One region of the Paenibacillus hubeiensis genome, then DNA from elsewhere that is predicted to be linked to it. Evidence: riboswitches for the same ligand, from Rfam matches in the RefSeq annotation. Region 1 holds a riboswitch; each other region holds the start of a gene.
What was found. A riboswitch is a leader RNA that binds a small molecule or an ion and turns the genes downstream of it on or off. The one in region 1 is predicted to bind thiamine pyrophosphate.
Positions count from the first base shown of each region.

Region 2: it holds a riboswitch for thiamine pyrophosphate, as region 1 does, so the genes downstream of both, thiM (hydroxyethylthiazole kinase) here and RSX24_RS07370 (thiamine phosphate synthase) in region 1, are expected to answer to the same signal.
Region 3: it holds a riboswitch for thiamine pyrophosphate, as region 1 does, so the genes downstream of both, thiC (phosphomethylpyrimidine synthase ThiC) here and RSX24_RS07370 (thiamine phosphate synthase) in region 1, are expected to answer to the same signal.
Region 4: it holds a riboswitch for thiamine pyrophosphate, as region 1 does, so the genes downstream of both, RSX24_RS26530 (ABC transporter substrate-binding protein) here and RSX24_RS07370 (thiamine phosphate synthase) in region 1, are expected to answer to the same signal.

Region 1 is NZ_JAVYAE020000002.1:141,794-147,285, forward strand. Features, by position in the region: gene RSX24_RS07345 (hypothetical protein) at 1-572, shown strand, start outside; gene RSX24_RS07350 (ABC transporter permease) at 604-1,089, shown strand; gene RSX24_RS07355 (hypothetical protein) at 1,106-1,507, shown strand; gene RSX24_RS07360 (hypothetical protein) at 1,500-2,051, shown strand; gene RSX24_RS07365 (hypothetical protein) at 2,038-3,024, shown strand; TPP riboswitch at 3,176-3,285, shown strand; gene RSX24_RS07370 (thiamine phosphate synthase) at 3,487-4,173, shown strand; gene thiO (glycine oxidase ThiO) at 4,188-5,408, shown strand; gene thiS (sulfur carrier protein ThiS) at 5,405-5,492, shown strand, end outside.
Region 2 is NZ_JAVYAE020000014.1:33,836-39,327, forward strand. Features, by position in the region: gene RSX24_RS25670 (ECF transporter S component) at 1-35, opposite strand, end outside; gene RSX24_RS25675 (pectate lyase) at 549-1,217, opposite strand; gene RSX24_RS25680 (radical SAM/SPASM domain-containing protein) at 1,540-2,415, opposite strand; TPP riboswitch at 2,629-2,728, shown strand; gene thiM (hydroxyethylthiazole kinase) at 2,982-3,812, shown strand; gene thiD (bifunctional hydroxymethylpyrimidine kinase/phosphomethylpyrimidine kinase) at 3,809-4,621, shown strand; gene thiE (thiamine phosphate synthase) at 4,621-5,286, shown strand.
Region 3 is NZ_JAVYAE020000017.1:63,405-68,896, forward strand. Features, by position in the region: gene RSX24_RS27945 (zinc ribbon domain-containing protein) at 1-108, shown strand, start outside; gene RSX24_RS27950 (hypothetical protein) at 633-800, shown strand; gene RSX24_RS27955 (hypothetical protein) at 895-1,587, shown strand; gene thiC (phosphomethylpyrimidine synthase ThiC) at 1,737-3,473, opposite strand; TPP riboswitch at 3,856-3,969, opposite strand; gene RSX24_RS27965 (IclR family transcriptional regulator) at 4,097-4,840, opposite strand; gene RSX24_RS27970 (alpha/beta hydrolase) at 5,387-5,492, shown strand, end outside.
Region 4 is NZ_JAVYAE020000015.1:64,166-69,657, reverse strand. Features, by position in the region: gene RSX24_RS26550 (Ig-like domain-containing protein) at 1-486, opposite strand, end outside; gene serS (serine--tRNA ligase) at 610-1,902, opposite strand; gene RSX24_RS26540 (DUF2798 domain-containing protein) at 2,229-2,717, opposite strand; gene RSX24_RS26535 (VOC family protein) at 2,924-3,310, shown strand; TPP riboswitch at 3,393-3,504, shown strand; gene RSX24_RS26530 (ABC transporter substrate-binding protein) at 3,701-4,738, shown strand; gene RSX24_RS26525 (MTH1187 family thiamine-binding protein) at 4,780-5,070, shown strand; gene RSX24_RS26520 (ABC transporter permease) at 5,070-5,492, shown strand, end outside.

The sequences.
Region 1 (5,492 bases):
ATTTGCAGTGGTGGGAACTGCTCATTGCTTTTCTGATCGGCACGTCCGGGTATTATTTGCCCATATGGCTGATGCTGTTTCAGCGCAAAATGCGCGGCATGGACATGCTGCATGAAATTTACCAGTTCCAGACGGTCATCTCAATTTTGCGCGACATGGAGCGGATGTCGGTGGAAGAGATTCTGGAGTGGCTTAACCGGTTTGCCGTCATTTTCAAACGCCCTTTGCAAAAGTGCCTGCTTCATTTCGAACATGGGCCGGAGGATGCCCTTGAACATTTAAAGGCGGATGCGCGGCTCCCGGAGTTTCAACGCCTTGTGGACAAGCTGCAGCTTGCGCTGGGCAAAATTTCGATCCAGGAAGCATTTGATGATCTGGATAGCATGATGTCTTTTTATTTTGAACAACGCAAGCAGGAGTACGCCAAAATGGTCGATGCCAAGGCTGCATGGGGAAAAATGATCGGGTTTGCGCCTATGTATGCACTGGTCTTTCTCTACTTGGTCGTCCCGCTTGTTGGCATGAGCTTCCTGCAGATGAACATGTATTACGAACAAATCCAACAATTATAAATCATACAACTTATTTTGGGAGGAATTGAAAATGAACAATGCATCCAGTGCGCTAAAGGTTGCTGCCGGGATTTTTTTGACGATTGCCTTGATTACGATCGTGGTGCTGCTGTTTATATCGGCCCAGGAGGCCACCAAGACGGCACAGAACAACTTCGCGGACATTCAGACCGAATTGTCTCAGGCTGCATTCACCGTTTATGACGGAACAACGATCAGCGGCTCCCAGGTGACCAATGCGCTGCGAAAGTATGCGGACAAAGACCAGTTCGGCATTCAGATCATTACTGGCAAAAACGCAGCGGGACAATGGTACGGCAATGAATTGAACATTTCACGTGACGTCAATAACGCAGATTATGGCTCGGTGATCGCGCCTGATAACAAGGTAGGGAGCATTAATCAAACGATGAACGAGAAAGACAACCAATACGTCAATCCGAGCGGGAAATTCAAAGCGATCATCGTGAAAGATAAGTCCAATGTGGTGAGAGGGCTTATTTTCACGCAATCGTGACAGGAGCTGGAGGGTGATGTCCCGAAACACGCAGCAGCTTATGTTGTTTTGCACGGCGGTAGTTATGTTTGTTGCAGCTTGTATGCACGGACAGCATCATGTTCGCCACTTGGCACAAGCCATTGATCAGACCATCCAGGGAACGGAAGCTATGGAGGGCAAGTTGACAACAACGCTGAGAATTTCTGAGCCGGAACGTTATAGCGGAGCGGAAGTGCTGCATACGGTCAGACAGATGACGGGGACAACCATTCAGGTGGAGGTGGACGGAAGCGCCTATCGTATAGACCCTTTGGCAGACAGGGGGGCGACCGTTCCGGTCCAGCTTATGGGTCTCTACAGGCCTGAGTTTATCAGCGACGAGTCCGGGCAGCTGAATAAAATCTCGTTCTGGAAGGAGGCCGGAGATATTGATTAATGCCGCATCCAAACTGCTTGCCGTCTTGTTGGCAGTACTTCTGCTATATGTATATCCGGCTGCCGAAACGGCGGATCGGCAGGATGAGATTTCCCGGATGACCGTTTACCAGACCGTCACACGTTTTGTTGATTCCGCTCGCACCAAAGGTTACATTTCTCCAGCCATGTTTGCCGAGTTCGAAGAACAATTGGCGCGCACGGGCAATGTCTACGACATTTCAATGGAGCATCTGCACAAAAAATATGTGCCGAATTACATCGATCCCCAAAATCCTGCGACTTTTACGGGGACGTACGAGACGGTTTTGGATGGATATTATTCAAGCCAAATCAAAGAGAGGCTTTTTCCGACCGACGGTTTAGAAACCGCGGAGGATCCTGCTCGAAGATACACGTTTACAGTAGGGGATTTTTTTACCGTGTCCGTCAGAAATACGAATCGAACCCCCGCAATGCTTATCCGCGAATGGCTAAATGGGACACTCCAATCTCCCGCCGTGTTTACCACGTATGGAGGGATGGTGCTGAATGAAGATTACTGAGCTGTCCATCGTTTTTGTGCTTGTCTTTTTTCCGTTTTTTTGGATCGTGTCGCAGAGCAGTCGGGAACTCCAGGAGGCCCAGATCCTCAGCAATAGATACGAGACAGCGCTGAGGACTGCCGTCATGGACGCTGGCATGGTCATGCACCAGAACGAAAAGCAAAGTGGAGAAGCGGGCTACGGTTCATCAAAGTTTGTGAACGCTGATAAAGATTTGGCGCTGGAGACGTTTACGCAAACGATGGCTCTTAATTTGGGGATTCAGGACGATCCGCCAGCGATTCGCTCCTTGTTCGATTATATCCCGGCTATCGTTGTTCTGGACTACGACGGTTACTACATGTATGCCAAAGAGACGGAAATGATGGGGGAGCCCGAAAACTCTTTTCGTCACGTGTGGAGCCCAAAGAAACCCTATACCTATGCAGACGAAGACGGAAACAGCATCAATTTCACGTTGGATAGTTATGTCTACGCCTATGATGCCGAAAAGCAAATGTGGCTTGAAGGCTTTCGGAACGAACTCATCGCGTCGACACGGATCCCGTTGCTGAGAAATGATGAACATTTTGAACATGTTCGCAGAAGCCGGATTGTCAGTGCCGTTCAGGAGGATTTGGCCGAGGTCATCAATCGTCACAACGAATTTGCCAGAAGAAATGGCATCTCATACACGTTTACTCTGCCGCTCATCTCCCAGGAAGACTGGTACAACTCTATAAATGACACAGGGATCATTGCTTTCATTCAGGGTATTCCGAGCGGGAGCCGAAAAATCAACAACTTTGCCATCGGAGGCGGCCGGCTTGTTAAGAGGACGGCCGTGATCGGCGGCGTGGATCCTGACAGCGGCATCAAATATTATTATCCGGCCACATGCTCGAACGGATACAGGCCGGAGGAAGTTTTTACGGATGCCCAGGAGGCAGCGGCTCGAGGCTATTTTGAGCAAAATTGTTATATCAATCACTAGTATCCTCCGACGAAAAGGCACTGGATAGTGCGATATTTTCAGCTGCGTAGTCTAACCTAAAAAAGCGCTGATCTTCCTGATTTTTGGCAGTGCACGCAAAAATGATCGATGACAAAACAGGATGCCTATGGTAATATAGGCTACAACTTCATAAGAGCACTAGGGGTGCCGCGCGATGCGGCTGAGATGGAATAATTCGATTCCGGACCCTTTGTACCTGATCTGGATCATACCAGCGTAGGGAAGTGGCACGTTTTTCGTCATGACAAGGAAGGCTGTATTTCAGCCGTCGCTTGGATTGCAATGCGATTATCGGCAATGCTCGTTCCATGCATAAACGCGTGAGAATAATGCCCATTGGTTTCGCATTTGCCTTGCATTGCACGAAAGATACGAATAAGTCGCCACTCCCCTGCGGGAGTGGTTTTTTGTGTTCTTTCAGAAAGGCAGGTGAACCGAGTTATGGTTGCTTCGCAAACTCAATCAGTACCTTCATCATTGGAGCTCCATGTCATTTCAAACGGAACGGGGGACCTTGATGTTTTTCTTGAAAAGGCGATCCGGGTGAGCCCTTGGGTGGACTACATTCATATTCGGGAAAAACATCTTGCGATCAACCAAAGATTGCACTGGGCCGAACGAATGCAAGAAGCGGGTATCCCGGCTTCGCAAATTGTCGTTAATGGCATTCCTGATCGAATGGATGGTTTTTCTGTTCCTAAGTTGTGCGGCGTGCAAAGGGGGGAATCGGATTTCAAACAGTATGGCACAACCATCCGGATGGACAACAAGCATGAACCGATCCGTCTGGGCGTTTCCGTGCATTCCTTGGAAGGGGCGAAATCCGCTGAGCGCCAAGGCGCAGATTATGTTATTTTTGGGCACGTTTTTGCTACCAACAGCAAAATTGGCGCTGCGCCAAGAGGCATACCTGCATTGAAAGCGATATGCAGTTCCCTTTGCATTCCCGTCATTGCGATCGGCGGAATTCGCCCTGATGCCGTGGATGCGATTTACGCAGCCGGGGCAAGCGGGATTGCGGTCATGTCCGCCATATGGGAGAACAGTAAACCTGAGCAAGCAGCCGCTGCATTCAAACAGGCCATGTCCGGTGTACGGCCCATGAATGACGCCATTGAACGAAGATGAAGGAGGGGCAATCGTTGTTTGATGATCGCATTAGCTTAGACGGTAGTTCGGGGTTCGACATTCTCGACAAAAAAGAGAATCCACGTTCGCGAAAGGACATGTCTGCCGAAACGATCGTGATCGGAGGGGGTGTCATCGGTTGTTCCATCGCTTATGAATTGGCAGCCCGCGGGCAGGAAGTAATGCTCCTGGAACGAGCCCGAATGGGTGGAGGGACGTCATCGGCGGCGGCCGGCATGCTGGCTGCCGACAGTGAGCACTTTCATCATGCGGCCATAGCGGAGCTTGCCCGGCGCAGCCGTGAACGGGTTCACCGGCAGAGGGAGCATATTCAAGCGATGAGCGGAATTGACATTGGTTTGCGGCAGGCCGGGTTCATTACGCCTTTTCGAAGCGGACAAAAGGCAGGACTATATGCAGCCGCATATGAAACAGATTCGAATGCATGCACGTATTGGGATCGGCAGGAACTGCAGCGTCAGGCACCCTGGCTAAGCCGGGATACGTATGGCGGGTTGTACAGGCAAGCTGAAAGCGAAGTGCTGCCGTTAAACCTTGTCACAGCTTATGCCAAGTCCGCTCAAGCATACGGGGCTCGAATCATGGAAGGCATTCAGAATGTAACGCTGCAAACCGGGGCAGGGCGCATACAAGGGGTTCAAACCTCCATTGGCATGTTGACATGTAAAAATGTCATAGTCGCGGCCGGGCTGCAAGGAGTAGAGTTGATGGAAAGCGTAGGGTTGAACATGCCTGTCGTGCCGGTAAAGGGAGAAATGGTTGCTGTCCGGTTTTCGCATCATGACGCTGCACGGGGAAATGTACCGGACAGGACCGTTTATGCGGAAGATGTTTATATCGTTCCAAAAGCGAATGGAGAAGTGTGGTTGGGTGCAACAAGCTTGGCGGGAGCTTCGGATTTGCATGTGACCCCTGGAGGGATCCAGAAACTGATCTCCGCCGCGGCAGCATGGGTTCCCGCCGTTGCGCACGCCCGATTCGAGCGAGCCTGGGCCGGCGTGAGACCATCGACTCCGGATGGTTTGCCGTATTTGGGGGAAAGCGAACAATATTCGGGATTGTATGCCGCTTTCGGACATTATCGGAACGGTATTTTGCTCAGCGCTATCACAGGCAGTGTGTTGGCGGATTTGATCGAGGGGAAATCAGCCGGTGAACTCGGGATTGCTGCTTTCAATCCGGAGCGCTTAAGCGGAAAGGGGATGATGCATTGAATATTATCGTCAACGGACAATCGATGGAGATTGAAGACCAGTTGAATCGTGTGGACAAATTGTTGCTCTCTTTCAATCTTCAGG
Region 2 (5,492 bases), on a different contig from region 1:
AATCTTAATTTGCTGCTGCTCCCCGCATTTACCATTTTCTCTACTCCCCTTCTCTTATCGTCAGTAGTTTGAAAATAACAAAAAAGCCTCCCCGATATCGGGCAGGCCATGCGTACAGTTGACGAAACATGGGCGGAAAATGGCACATAAACAGGACAACCCACACTTATCCCATTCAGGAATAAGGCAAAGGATATGCTGCCGAATTCATGAGACGTTGTGTGCACGAATTGCGTGTTTATTTTCCCCATCATGGATCGAATGGTTCTCTACGCTGGCATTACCCAGATCAGATACGGTCAGCGGCACAAGGCCACCCTCTCAGCCCAACTTCATTGAGCTCCCGGCTTTCGTTATTTCAATGGTTATACTGTACAACAGAAGGGTATTTGTGGCAATCCCGAATCATTCCCATTTATGCACGAGCGATAGTGAAGGCATCCCCATCACAGGAATGCCTTCGGTAGAATCGGCAATCGTTGGCGCAAAGGTCAGGCAAGACTCTTGAACATTAGAGATGACTCTCTGGCAATCGCGTCGCTGATGATTCAGTATTGCGTATTGCCCGATTGGCTCGTTTTGCCGGAGGCGAACCCTTTGAAGAGCGTAGGCACCTTGGAATACCGCGTATTGGTGATTTTGCCGACGGTCGAGCTGCTGTCCGTGCGCAGAATCGAATCCTTGACGTTGGAGATGTTGGAGTTGTCCACACTCATCGTAACCTGATAAGAGGTGCCTCCGTTTTGGCGCACCAGTTTGCCGATGTCGTCTGCCCTGAAATTTTTGATGTTGATCGTTCCCGAGGCATTCATCTGAAATACTTTGTCGTACGCCTTATACGCCGCTCCGCCCGTTATGTTAACGGTGCCGGAGGATTTCAGGGTTAGCGCGTCCTCGCCGACATCCTTCCAGGTCACGTTTTCGATATTGCAGCTGCCATAACAATGAACGCCGTCGGCAGCAGGAGCTTCAATGACTACGTTTTTCAAGGTTGCGCCTGCTTCAAGCCTGAAAATGGGCTTCTGGTTCTCAGCCTGGCTTCCGTCTCCCAACGTGTTCGGATCGGCAGCCACGCTTTTCCCCTTGCCGTCGTACGTTTCGCCCTTTTTGACGATAATCGTCGTTTTGACGATTTCGGGCGCTGCCGCTGCGGGAATCACAGCAAACAATGAGGCAACCAAACCGGCGGACAAAAGTACGGTCAACATTTTTTTCATCATGAATTCCTCCTTGGCGATCGGATTTTCCGCCATTACGGGCGGTTTGTCGGCAAGCCTCGCAGATGCACAGCTCCGCTTGTCCTGGCCGCAACCTCATCCTATCAGGAAAGGAACGTTCCAAGAATAATCCGTAGTTCACATCTCTCCGACATTCACGCCAGCTCTGAGAAAATGAGACCTATCCGTACCCGTTCCGAACATCGCATCTGCCGGTGTTAACTCTCGGTGTGCTGGAATTACCTTATTTTCCTTCAGATGAAAGACAACAAGGGCAGACTTGAAATCAAGCCGTCCCCGTCTTTTTATTCAAAATCCAATCCTACGCACCGAACCGCTGACGGTATCCGCATTTGCGGCAAAGCTCCTCCACCGCTTCGCGTCTCGAAAAACCATAGAACAGATTGTTGGCGCGCTCGCCTTCCACAATCTCCGAGAAGGAACGTTCATGCACGTTCCCCAAATTAATGACGCCTTCGCCGTCCAGGCAGCACGGAACCACCGTTCCATCCACAAGCACCGCGGCTTGCGTGCGCAACGCATGGCAAAATCCTTTACCGTCATCCTCCGGCGTATCCAGGCTTGGCCACTGGAATTCATGGTCCTGGTTCAGGTACACGTTCGGCGCGATTTTGACGCCGCTGCCCGGTACGACTTTTTCCTCGATTTTATAATCCAGATTGAATTCGCGCTCCAAATGATCGAGCGTTTCGCGGTTGCGCTGCTTCTGGGCATTCGTGAAATTGTCCTGCGTCAAATTCCACAATCTGAACGACACGATGACGTTATGCTTCGTCGCTTCATGCACAAACGAAAAGATGTTGCTCAGGTACCCTTCGCGATCTTTGGAGCCCTCATGCCCGTCGAAGCTGTGCAGGGAAAAGTTCATCTGGCGCAGCGCCGGCTTGCCGAGCAGCTTGTGTCTCGTTTTCGGCAGCAACGTTCCGTTCGTCGTAATATTCACTTTGAAACCCTTCTCATGGGCGATGTCCAGCAGCAAATCGATTTTGGGATGAAGCAGCGGCTCGCCTTTGACATGCAGATAAATGTAACTTGAATGCGGCTTGATCTGATCCAGCACCATGCTGAACGTTTCCGGATCAATAAATCCTTTGGCTCGCTTCGTCTGCGGACAGAAGCTGCAGGCCAGGTTGCAAATGCTCGTGATCTCTATATAAACCTTTTTGAACGTTTTCAATGCGTGGTCCCCATTCCAGTCAGGGGGATGAGTCCCTTCCCGACTTCATTCGTGATGCGGCCAAAATGCGCCTTTATTATTATATCGGGTTCCGCAAGCAAGGTAAATCGACTGACGGAATTCTCCATCTGGAAAGGATGCTCGCCCCTCCGGGTCCTATTTACACCATCCTCACTTGTGAGGTATGCTGAATGCACAACTGCATAAGCTGCAAACAGTCACTAGGGGAGCCTCACGGCTGAGACGAATGATTTTCGGACCCTTTGAACCTGATCTGGATCATACCAGCGTAGGGAAGTGGAGCGGACTTTACCAATTAATACATTATGCAAGGGGTATGGCTTGCGTAAGACATGTATCCCTATTTGCGTTGAAAAGCCCCTCCCGTTTCCTTGGAAATGGGAGGGGCTTTGTTTGTCACGGGGCGCATCGGGCGATTGGGCAGATGCCAGAACGCGCAATGCGATCGTTGTTGCCGAACACACCGCGACAGAATTTATTTCCAGTCATCCCTTCACTGATCTTCCTGCGATCCGGAAACCAGCGCGCAGAAATACCTATTCTTGATGAGGAGGCATTCACATATGTCCTATTTGGAACGCGTTCGTACCCAAAATCCGTTGGTCCACAACATTACCAACATTGTCGTAGCCCCTTTTACCGCCAACGGTCTGCTTGCATTGGGCGCCTCTCCTTTCATGGCGTACGCTCATGAAGAGGTCGCCGACGTTGCCAAAATGGCCGGAGCCGTTGTGCTTAACATCGGTACGTTGAATGAGGACGTCGTGACGTCGATTCGTCTTGCCGGACGCGCAGCCAATACCCACAGCGTGCCCGTCGTGTTCGACCCGGTTGGCGCAGGAGCCACGGCCTATCGCACCGAAACGGCACGCAAGCTTGTTCATGAACTGCAGCTAACCGTGCTGCGCGGCAATGTCGCCGAGGTGGCCAACGTCATCGGGGAGAACTGGGAGATTAAAGGCGTGGATGCAGGACACGGTAAAGGCGACCGCATCCACATTGCGGAGCGTGCCGCTAAGCAGCTCGGCTGCATCGCAGCCGTAACCGGTCAGGAAGACGTGGTGTCCGACGGCGAAACCACTTACGTGATCGGCAATGGCCATGCCCTGCTCACCCGTGTCACCGGAGCCGGGTGCCTGCTGAGTTCAGTCATCGGGGCGTTTGCCGCGATTGCGGAGCCTGGGCGCGAACGATTAGACAGCATTGCCGAAGCGCTGGCCTTCTACGGCATAGCCGCCGAACAAGCGGCAGAACGAACGGCACAACAAGGTCCCGGCAGCTTCCAAATCGAGCTGCTGAACCAACTGGCACAAGTCACGCCGGCACTGGTGACAGAACGGTCGCAAATTCGGCAAGCTGCCGGAGGTGCACGATGACGATCCCGCAAGCTCTCACGATTGCCGGTTCGGACAGCGGCGGCGGCGCGGGCATTCAAGCCGACCTGAAAACTTTTCAGGAGCTCGGCGTGTACGGCATGAGTGCAATCACCGCCATCACTGCGCAGAACACCCTCGGTGTACAAAGTGTTTTCGCTGTTCCGAACGAAGGCGTGGCCGCGCAGCTCGACTCGATCGGAACCGACCTCTATCCAGGCGCCGTCAAGACCGGCATGTTGTTCAGCGCGGACCTGATCCGGATTGTCGCGGAAAAATGCCGGACGTATCGCTGGCCCAAACTGGTCATCGATCCGGTCATGGTCGCCAAGGGCGGTGCCCCCCTGCTCCAGCAGCAAGCGGTGCAGACGCTCATTTCGGATTTGTTGCCGCTTGCGTTGGTAACCACGCCCAACATTCCGGAAGCCGAGCTGCTCGCAGGCATGTCCATTGGCGGTTTGGCTTCGCGGGAAGAAGCGGCACGGCGCATCGTGCAGATGGGCTCTGCCTACGTCTTGATCAAAGGCGGCCATGCAGGCGATCACGGCTCCGTCGTGGATGTGCTGTATGATGGACATTCCTTTCATTATTTCGAGAACCCACGCGTTCTGACGCGTCATACCCATGGTACGGGCTGCACTTTCTCGGCGGCGATTGCGGCTGAATTGGCGAAAGGATCGGCGGTGCCTGAAGCGGTGGAAACGGCTCGTGCTTTCATACAGGCGGCGATTGAGGATGAGCTCGGCATCGGTGCAGGCCACGGGCCGACGAACCATTTTGCGTATGGGCGCAGATTGCGGGGTGCGTTGTAATGGAACGATTGGACATGGAAAGGGTGCGCCGCGCCATGCGGCTGTATCTGGTCATGGGCAGTGTGAATGCGACCCATGACCCGGTTGAGGTGCTGCGCCAGGCTATTGCTGGCGGCATCACGCTGTTCCAGTTCCGCGAGAAAGGAACTGGCGCCCTGACGGGCACGGCGCGCATCGCACTTGCGGAGCGCCTGCGCGAGGTGTGCGGCCAGCATAGCATCCCGTTCATCGTGAACGATGACGTGGAGCTGGCCGTGGCCCTGCAGGCCGACGGCGTGCACGTCGGCCAGGACGATGCGGACGCGGCGCTGGTGCGCGCCCGCATCGGACCCGGGCGGATGCTTGGCGTATCCGCCCACTCCGTGACCGAGGCGCGCCGTGCCGTGCAGGCGGGCGCCGACTACCTTGGCGTCGGGCCGATGTACCCGACGCGCTCGAAGGCGGATGCCCACGCCGTGCTGGGCCCCGCCGGGATTGCGGAACTGCGCGCCGCAGGCATCGCGGTTCCGCTGGTCGGTATCGGCGGCATTGCAGCCGATACCGCGGCCGCCGTCATGGCGGCGGGGGCTGACGGCGTGGCCGTCATCTCCGCCGTCGCAGGCGCGGCCGACGTGCGCGCAGCCGCTGCGGAGCTGGCGGCTGCGGTGCGCGGGATGCAGGCATAGCCTCGCACACGCGCATCCCCATACATCATGAGGCCCCGCGCACCAAGGTCCGGGTGATTGCCGGGTTATACTCCCAAGCTTGCTTTCGGTTTGGCGCGGCTGCTCACCGCGAATGCTTCGGCGATACACCCATAAACCAAAATTTATGGCTGAAAATGCTTCGCTGGAACATTTTTTTCCCTGTTGACTCTCACGTAACGTGACCC
Region 3 (5,492 bases), on a different contig from region 1:
CGGGACGAACGCACGTTTACCGGGGACTTCGAGCTGTACGATGAACGCAGTCTCGATCCCCTGAACATGCAGGCGGAACTGTACATCGCCGTCCGGCCACGCTCATAACTTGGCTGCAATATAGTGAACATGCTTGCTGTCGGGAAGGGTCCCGGCAGCTTTTTTTATGTTTGCCCGCCCACCTTGCGTGCGCCTTCCTGCACATCGATGATGCGATTCGGTTTTCATTTCCCCTATTCCCTGCCGCCCACTTCTTCCGTTCTTCTGTTATCCGTACCTACAGACCATTGAACTAATTTCGTTCGCTTATCCCCTTCTATGCAACCAGACAAAACGACTTATTTTCGACCCATTTTGGTCTTGCTTGATCGGGACTATCCGCACACCCCCCCGCCCCATGCTCCCATATACCGCCCCTAATATACGGTCCTTTACTCCTGAATATCGCTAAAAATGTTTACAATTTCGAAAATCGGGTTAAAATCACTACATTCCGATTTGGAAAGGTTCATTACACACCCTTGTTTCATCTAACAAGTCATATATGCCTATTTTGCAAACAACAATCAACATGCTCTGAAATCATCATATTTATATTACATATAACCTGTTCTCAAAAAGGAGGAACCCGAATGATCCGCATGCCTATTCAGCAAATGATCCCATACCATCACCAGTATCCGCGAAATGCAGCGGTCAACGCTCCGAAAAAAGAAAACCGGGATACCCAAGAGTTGACCTTCCACGACATTTTGCAGCAAAAAATGGCCAAAAAGAATGCCTCCCCATCCATGCGATAATGCTGTACATTCCCCCTCCCTGTTTCTATAATGGGCTAAAACGTTCGCGGCTCCTTCACACGGTTCCCGCAACAATCCTAAAGGGGAATGCCTCATGATGACCATCGCTTGCTTTCATGCCCATTATTCCAATATTGCACTCATCGAGGAGGCGCTGTCTGCCTATGACGTCGAACTGGTGCACTACGTCGATCCGGGACTAGACCGGATCAAAAGCGACGCAGGCTTCAACGAAAACACCGTCCGCGACAAAGTAGCCAGCACGATGGAATGGATCGCACGATGCCATGCCGATGCCATTCTCGTCACCTGCACGCTCTTCACGGCCGTTCTGGAACAGGAGACCCTGCCCGCTTCCATTCCCGTGATCGGCATCGACGATCCCTTGTTATCGATGATGCAGCGCCAGCCGAAGCCCTATTTGCTCGCCTTCACCAACCCAGCCACCGTCCAAGGAACGATGGACCGCTTTTTGCGCCATTTACAGCCGGAGGAGGAACATCACGCGTCAAATCATGCCCTTCAAGCCAAGAGCGTTTTGCTGCCAGGCACGTTCGAGCTGATTATGCGCGGTGACCGCGAAGGTTACGCGGCAGCCGTTCAGGCGGGATTGATGCGGCATGCCGAACGATATTCGGGTTGGACGCCGATTGCCGCCCAGTTGTCCATGGCTCCGGCGGCAGCACGGGTAACAATGGCTAGCGGCATAACCGTGCACAGTCCCCTTTCCGTTCTGGCACCGTATTTGCAACGGGAATTGAATATGCAGCTAAAGTCCGGCTTGTGATGCATGACATGCAAAAAAGCAGTTCATTCCCCAAGATAGGGAGATGAACTGCTTTTTGCTGTTTTGCTTCTCCTCCTGTCCGTTTTGTTGCGGACAGACAATAACGCCAATTTAACGGATTCGCGGACAACCGCGCAAGAAGGCCGGCATTATGAGCGCATCCGGTATTCTTCGGCCTTTTCCTGCATGCCTGCGGCAACCGCCTCTTGTTCCGACAATCCCTTCTCCGCGGCAAATGCACGGATATCCTGCGTAATGCGCATGCTGCAGAACTTCGGTCCGCACATCGAGCAGAAATGCGCCTGCTTCGCTCCTTCGGCAGGCAGTGTTTCGTCGTGGTAGGACATGGCCCGTTCGGGGTCGAGCGACAGGTTGAACTGGTCACGCCAGCGGAATTCGAAGCGGGCTTTGGAAAGCGCGTCGTCCCGGCGCTGCGCACGCGGATGGCCTTTGGCCAGATCGGCGGCATGGGCCGCGATTTTGTAGGCGATGACACCTTCGCGCACATCGTCCTTGTTCGGCAAGCCGAGATGTTCCTTCGGCGTAACGTAACAGAGCATGGATGTGCCGAACCAGCCGATCATGGCCGCCCCGATGGCCGACGTAATATGGTCGTACCCCGGCGCAATGTCCGTGGTCAGCGGGCCGAGCGTGTAGAACGGCGCTTCCTGGCAAATCTCCATTTGCAAGTCCACGTTTTCCTTGATTTTGTGCATCGGCACGTGTCCAGGACCCTCGATCATCACCTGCACGTCATGCTTCCAGGCGATCTGGGTCAATTCCCCCAGCGTCGCGAGTTCCGCCATCTGCGCTTCGTCATTGGCATCATAAATGCTGCCCGGACGAAGGCCGTCTCCCAGCGAAAAGGCGACGTCATACCGCTTCATGATCTCGCAGATTTCTTCGAAATGGGTGTACAGGAAATTTTCCTGATGATGCGCCAGACACCAGGCCGCCATGATCGATCCGCCCCGTGACACGATGCCCGTCATCCGTTTGGCAGTCATCGGAATATAGCGGAGCAGCACGCCCGCATGAATCGTAAAGTAGTCCACGCCCTGCTCGGCCTGCTCGATCAGCGTGTCGCGGTACAGCTCCCACGTCAGCGCCTCCGCCTCCCCTCCGACCTTTTCCAATGCCTGATAGAGCGGCACCGTGCCGATCGGTACCGGCGAATTGCGAATGATCCATTCGCGGGTGGTGTGAATGTCTTTGCCCGTGGACAGATCCATCACCGTATCCGCTCCCCAACGGACGGCCCAGGTCATCTTCTCGACCTCTTCCTCAATGGAAGACGATACGGCCGAATTGCCGATATTGGCATTGATTTTGACGTGGAAATGGCGTCCGATCATCATCGGTTCGCTCTCCGGATGATTGATATTGGAAGGCAAAATGGCTCGGCCGCTGGCCAGCTCCTGCCGTACGAATTCAGGCTCCACGCCTTCGCGGATGGCCGCGAATTCCATCTCGGGCGTAATGATGCCTCTCCGTGCATAGTGCATCTGCGTCACGCATCGCCCTTCCCGTGCCCGCAGCGGTTTCCCGGTGACGCCGGGATACGTCTCGGCTCCAGCTCTTGTGCTGCCCGGCTTCAAGCCGTTGTCCTCCGGCTTAATCGTCCGGCCTTCGTACGTTTCTACGTCCTCGCGCTCCGTAATCCACTGTCTGCGCAGCGCGGGCAGGCCCGTCCGGATGTCCACCTCATAATCCGGATCGGTCATCGGACCGCTCGTATCGTACACGCGGAGCGGTTCGTTATGCTCCACCCCTTGGGGAGTGCTTGTGTCATGAAGGGCAATTTCGCGTTCGGGGACCAACAGGTCCGGTCGCGAGCCCTGAATGTATACCTTGCGGCTGCCCGGAAAAGGCCGCAGCCGCCCCATGCTTTCTTTTTCCGTATCCCGATGGTTTTCCTGTCCCGCTGTTTCGTGTCCTGTACTCATCGCTCGTTCTCCTCCTCATGGTATGGTCCGGCATTGCTCATTCTGCGCACCTGTTCATCAGGCCAAGCATGAAGGAAGTACAGCACGGGCGAATTCAAAAACACGGATACAGCTCCAGGGCGGGCGGGAACATGGCAACCATGGCCCCCGCATCACACATCTCCACCTTGTCGGAACGCCACGGAGATGCGATGATTTGTCGGATACTGCATTAAAAAGCCGGTTCCCCAAGGGAACCGGCTTTATCCTTCATCGCCAAACGTGCCACGGCAAGTCTACCCACAGGGGAGCTTCACTCAAGGCATATTGACGATGCTCGTCGTTGTTTCGCCGATTACTTCCCTACGCTGGCATGATCCAGATCAGGTGCTAAGGGTCCGGAATCTCATGCGATTCCGTCTCAGTCCGGACAATTCGGACTCCCCCAGTAACGTTTGACGGCTAGCGGCAACTTTGCCGCTGCGTCCTATTCAGTTCAGTCAGCCCATGTCTTGGGCTGTCCATTACAGATTAGCCTAAACATGGCGGAAAAACAACCTTATTTTCCAAAATGCCGTTTCGGATCAGGCCAGCATAAGTCCCATCTGCGCGGCGGCTTCTTTCAGGACCGGAGCATACTCATGGAGCGTCTCCTGGGAAAGGCGGCTGACAGGCCCCGATACGGACAACGCGGCGGCGATCCGGCCATCCCGGCCCATAATGGGCACGGACACCGCCGCGGCCCCCGGTTCGCGCTCTTCGTAACTTGTGGCGTAGCCGGCGTCCCGAATATCCGCCATCTGCGCCAAATACGCCTGCGGATCGATGAATACGGGCCATTCCGGGCCGTTCATCAGTTCTTCCCGGTCTTCCTCGCTTGCAAAAGCCATCAGCACCTTGCTGGAAGCCCCTACGGACAACGGCAGCCTTGCGCCAACGGGAGCCACCCGGCGGATCGCCTGATCGCTCTGTACGGCCTGTATCCGAATCCGTTCGGCACCGTCGCGCAGATACAAGCTTACCGTCTCCCCGAGCCGGTCTCTCAGCCGTTCCATCGCCGGCAGCAGCAAAATGGCGGGATCGTCGCTCCGGGACATATGCGCCGATAGTTCCCAAATGCGAATGCCGAGTCTGTATTTCTCGGTCGCCGCATCGCGGATCACAAATCCCCGGTCTTCCAGGGTAGCCATGAGGCGATGCACGGTGCTCTTATGCAATCCGATCTGGCTGGCGATTTCGGTCAATCCCAGATCGCTGCGGGTCGTAAAACACAATAATATATCCAGCGCCCGTTCTACAGCCCGGACGGTTAACTTTCGGTCCTCCATGGCAGAATGCCCTCCTCATGTTTCATCACATGAAACTCGGTTACATAAATTATATGAGAAACGATTCCATCTGTAAACCGATGCCCGTTAAATTCGAACCGTAAGAAGTATCGTGGGGTCTAGGTTATCAGACTTCATCCCCTGTATTTTGCACTCAAAGGAAATAATAACCATGCATCTAAAGAACTATATAACAATTAGGTAACAAATACGCCTGAAGAATTGACATTGGCTATGGTGGAACATACGATAATAAAAAAGTCTATTCGCCATCACAAAGAGGAAAAGAACGAGCGTTTCCACATTTTCTCGTTCCTATTGGAATAACTTTCCGAAAGCGAATTCATATTTTCGCTTATGCCTGAATGGTATAAGTATAACCGTCCAACTCTGTTTTTTTCACGGAACCGAACTTGTCATGTCGACATAATCTGACTCTTTCCTCCTCTGCGCCCCAGTAATCCGGCGGCGGGCAGTTTTGGAGAAAATGATCGTCAGTGAGAATTCGTCGTCATCTTTAGCCGATTCAACAAAGGAGGGGCATGTATGTTTCCGACATCCCAGAGCGAGGCCCCGCTGCAAACGAAAGTTTCCGATCTGCCCTCTTCGCTGTCTCCGAGGCTGATCCGGCTTAAACATATTATCGTGGCGT
Region 4 (5,492 bases), on a different contig from region 1:
GGAAACTGTCCAGACGATTTGGGAAGTGACGTCCTCTTCTTTACCGCTCGTTCGCACGATCGTTACTTTGGGCAATGCGCTCTCCTTGCCTTTGACAAAATTATAAGAGCTCGGCGATGCCTTGATCTTTTTGATTTTCTCCTGTACCTGCACGGCAAACTGCGCCTTCTCGTTATCCACCTGGGCGACGATGGTCGCTTCTCCCGCACCCACGGCTTTGATCTTGCCTTTCGTTACGGTAGCGACTTTGGCATTGCTCGACGACCATGTCACGCCAGCCGTGACGTCCTGCTCGTTATCGAATCCTTCCACCACCGCCATCACTTTCAACGAGGCCGTTTCGGAAACGCTCATTTTATCCGTATTACTTACAATTTTAATGGATGTGATATCTCCCGCGGCCGCCATGGCCAGCGATGGAATCAGCGCAACGCACGCCACGATCAAGGCTAGGGTTGCCTTGAATCCTGCTCTTAAACCTTTCATGCCCATCTTCATCTCCCATAATCCAGTATTTTACTCCTATTATAGTATATCGGAAATGGTATGCCCAGAAATGAATACTATAACTGAAGAAATTCGGATAACAGGACCATTCGACATGTTTTGTTATTTTTCTGCTTCCGGCAGCTTCAGGTATTCCAATCCCCCCATATAGGGCCGAAGCGCTGCCGGAATGCGTATGCTCCCGTCCTCCAATTGGTGATTCTCCAAAAGCGGGATCAATATGCGCGGCGATGCCACTGCCGTATTGTTAAGCGTATGGCAATAGACCAGCTTGCCTTCTGCGTTACGACAACGGATGTTGGAGCGCCGGGCCTGGAAGTCGTGCAGGTTCGACGACGAATGCGTTTCTCCATAGGCTCCGCGGCTGGGCATCCATGTCTCGATATCGTACTGTTTATAGGTTTTCTGCGACATGTCTCCGATGCACACGGCAACCACGCGATACGGAAGCTCCAGCAGCTGCAGCAGTTCCTCCGCATGTCCGGTGATCTCCTGCAGCATTCGTTCCGATTCGTCCGCATCCGGCGCACAGATAATGACCTGTTCTACCTTGGAAAACTGGTGCACCCGATACAGTCCGCGCACATCCCTGCCGCCCGATCCAACCTCGCTGCGGAAACAGGTGGACATGGCGGCCAATCGGATCGGCTCCGCTACATCCACGACTTCATCCATATAATAAGAAACAAGCGGCACCTCCGAAGTCCCTACCAACCATTTGTTCTCGCCCTCAAGCTCATATACCTGATCCCGCCCTGTGGGGAAGAAGCCCGTGTTAACCAGCGCTTCCTCCCTCACCATCAGCGGCACTTCCATCGGCGTGAAGCCTTTCTTCAATAATAGGTCGAGGGCTAACTGTTGTACGGCCCGATGCAAAAGCAAACCTGCTGCTTTCAATACATAACTGCGAGTGCCGCCGATTTTTACGCCTCGGGCAATGTCGATCATGTCATGCATTTCACCCAGCTCAACATGATCCTTCGCATCGTAATCGAATTTCGTAATCTCACCGACACGCCGCACTTCAACGTTATCTTCATCCGATGCTCCTGCCGGCGTATCCGGCGACACCACGTTCGGCACCAGCCACTGCAGTCTCGTTACCTCCTCCTGCACGTCGGCAAGCTTGGTCTCATTCTGCTGGAGCTTGTCGTTAAGCTCCTTTACGCGTGTCCGCAGCTCTTCCGCCTGTGCCCGATCTCCCGTCTGCATCAGCTTGCCAATCTCAGCTGACCAGGCGTTCCGCAAGCGGCGCCCTTCCTCCGTTTCCTGCAAAAGCCTTCTTCTTTCCTCGTCCAGCGTGAGCAGCTCGCGAACCGAAACCTTGATTTTTTTGCCGTCCGCGGCCGCCTGAACCTCATCCGCATGCGCACGAATCCATTTCATATCCAACATGTACACCGTCTCCTTTGGGCTATAAAAATGCAAAGAGCGCCCTCATCCCTTGGGACGAGGAGCGCTCTGCTCGCGGTGCCACCCAACTTGCCGGGACAGGTAATCCTGTGTCCAGCCTCTTGGTCCGCGATAACGGGCGGTTCCGGTTAACTTGGGGAATGGGTTCGCTCCCCTGGCGAAAACGCCTCCGAGTTGGATGCTCTTCAACGGCATAGTTCCGATCTGCAATTGTTGACAATGATTATATATGAAATGCTCCCCCATTCGCAAGAGCTTCATTCATTATGTTTTCAAACGACCATTGCCCAGGAAATAAGACAGATCGGTCAAGCGCTGACTTTGCTTCTGGCCACCACATTGCCAAATACAGCCCGAACGATCGGCCCCACCACCAGAAGCTGTGCCGGAAGTGCCAGCAAGAAGTTATGGCCGATCGCCGAACCATAGCTTCGCAGGATGGAACGACCTCCAAGTCCATTGGTGAGGTAGGATGTCATTACACCATAGAAAGACATGACCAACACCATGCCGACCACCATAAAAAACGAGAGCGTCAACACGGCCACCAATTTGTTTGACTTGTCGAACGGCAGGGAAAACGCTACTTTTTTCGCCACAGGACCTACCAATATCGATTCAACCGCAAAAGCGACCACAAAACAGATCACAAACTGCAGCAGAATCTCCATCAAAGACAATTTCCCGATCATTCCGCTGTTATACAGATTAAACAACAGCATGATCGTGACCATGCCGAAGCACATCATTAATCCGAACACCACTTGTTCTCTTTTCGTTGTTGGCAATGTACTCATCCTTTCTGTTCATTTGATCATTATAGAGATCACGTTATGCCCTTCATAAGTGAACAAATTGTGAACTTTTAAAATTTAAATCTTTATTTTTTGCGTAAGCGTGTTCAACCGCCGCCCCCAATTCCAACTTGACAGCTTGGATTTTCACATCTATTCTATTTCTAAAATGCTAATGGCGAATTATCTGCCCCGGGAGGTATGTTCATATGGCTTTTCAAAAACGCGTCGACCACGTCGGAATCTCCGTTCGCGATCTGGAAACAACGCTCCGCTTCTATACCGAGATTGTCGGTCTGGAACTGAAGGGACGGTTGACTCACACCAACGGTGTCATTCAGCTGGCATTTCTCGGTTTTAACGGGAGCGACGAGACCGAGATCGAGCTGATTCAGGGGTATAGCGACAAGCTGCCATCCGAAGGAACGGTGCACCACTTTGCCATCCATGTGGAGGACATCGAAGCGGAATACCGGCGCATTCAGGCAACGGATGCAGAGTTCATCGATGGGGAGATTGTAACCTTGCCGAACGGATATCGTTACTTCTTCATCTATGGACCTGAAAAAGAATGGATTGAATTTTTCCAACGGTAATCCCGGTCGTCCCTCCAATTCCTTACTGGACACAATCCGGACTCTTGCCTATAATTACTGTGATAGCAACGCCCGTAACTTCATAGCTTCCCAGGGGTGTCGGAATTGGCCGGCTGAGAGTGTATCCCATAAGATACTGACCCTTAGACCTGATCTGGATCATGCCAGCGTAGGAATCGGAGTATATTGACCAAGGCACAGCCCCAAGGCTGGTGGCCATTCTCTAACGCCTGCATGCGTCCCGAATAACGGGGCGCTTTTTTGTTAATATCAGAACGTGTGGACCGCGATGCAATTCCCCTGATATGGCATTCTTAATCAGATGTTGTGGACATGAAGCCAAGGAGTACCCGTGCCGATGGCCGGACAATATGAAGGAGAGAAAAAGAAATGAAATGGCGCAAAATGATGGGCCTGATGCTCTTGTGCATCACCCTCGTAACCGTTGCCGCATGCGGCGGCAAGGAAGCGGCACCTGCCGGCGAGAACGGCAGCAGCACGGAAAAGGCAAGCGAAGGCGGCAATGCCGCACTGAAAGACGTTAAGGTGGTGCTCGATTGGACGCCGAATACGAACCATACCGGCCTGTACGCTGCGGTGGATCAAGGCTTTTACAAAGCCGAGGGACTTAACGTCGAAATCGTGCAGCCTGGCGCAGGCGGAGCGGACACGATGGTAGCCTCGAACGAGGTCCCTTTTGGCGTCAGTTACCAGGAGAGCGTAACCCAAGCACGCACGCAAAACGTACCGCTCGTATCCATCGCCGCGGTCATTCAGCACAACACGTCCGGCTTTGCCGCTCCGGTGGACCGGAATATCAAATCGCCCAAAGACTTTGAAGGCAAATCGTATGGAGGCTGGGGCTCTCCGGTAGAAGAAGCCGTCATGCAATCGATTATGGAAGGCGAAGGCGCCGACGTCTCCAAGGTGAAAAACATCAATATGGGCGATGCCGATTTCTTCACTGCCGTGAAACGCGACATCGACTTTGCCTGGATCTTCTATGCGTGGACCGGGATTGAAGCACAGCTGCGGAATGAACCGATCGACATGCTGTACGTCAAGGATTACTCCGAAGCGCTCGACTATTACACGCCTGTGCTCGTAACCAACGAAACGACGATTCAGAATGATCCGGAGCTGGTTAAAGCGTTCATGAAAGCGACATCCGAAGGATATCAATATGCGATTGATCACCCGGAGGAGGCTGCCAACATTTTGCTGAAGGCCGTTCCGGACCTCGACAAGGATTTAGTACTCGCCAGCCAGAAGTGGCTCAGCCCGAAATATCAGGACGATGCCGCACGTTGGGGCGAACAGAAACAGGAAGTTTGGCAAAATTACGCGGACTGGATGTTCAGCAAAAAACTGCTCGACCAGCAAGTCGACGTTTCCAAAGCGTATACGAACGAATTTTTACCACAATAACGAGAACTATATAACGAAATCGGAAGGAGCCGTGAATGGACATGGCCAGCACACTGCTTAGCATACAAGTGATTCCCAAAACGCCGAACGGCGAAAACTCTTATCCTTACGTCGATCGCGCGATCGAAGTCATTCAACAATCCGGCGTCAAATATCAAGTAAACCCGCTGGAAACGACCATGGAAGGCGAACTTGAGGAGCTGCTGCAGATCGTGCGCAAAATGCACGAAGCACTCGTGGAGGCTGGCAGCCCAAGCATCATTTCCCAGATCAAAATTGCCCATAGCCCTGACGGGTTCAGCATGGACGCCCTCACGGAGAAATATCGCTAATGAATTCATACTGGAAAAGCGTATGGCCGCCCTTCGTGGCGGTTATTCTCTTTATCGCGTTATGGCAGGGAGCCGTATCCCTGTTCCATATTGAAAAGTGGATGCTTCCCGCACCCTCGGACATCGCCCGCGAAGCGGCATCTCAAGCCGATCGCCTCGGCATGCATGCTTGGGCTACCATCCAACTTACCCTGATCGGCTTCGCTGCCGGCACAGCCGTCGGATTGCTGATCGCGATGGTGCTGCATCTTATTCCTTTGCTCAAACAGGCGTTATACCCTTTGCTTATTTTAAGTCAAAACATACCCACCATCGCGCTGGCTCCGCTCCTGCTGATCTGGTTCGGCTTCGGGCTGCTGCCCAAGCTGATCACGATCGTTCTCGTCTGTTTCTTCCCGGTCGCCGTAGCGGCCATGGACGGG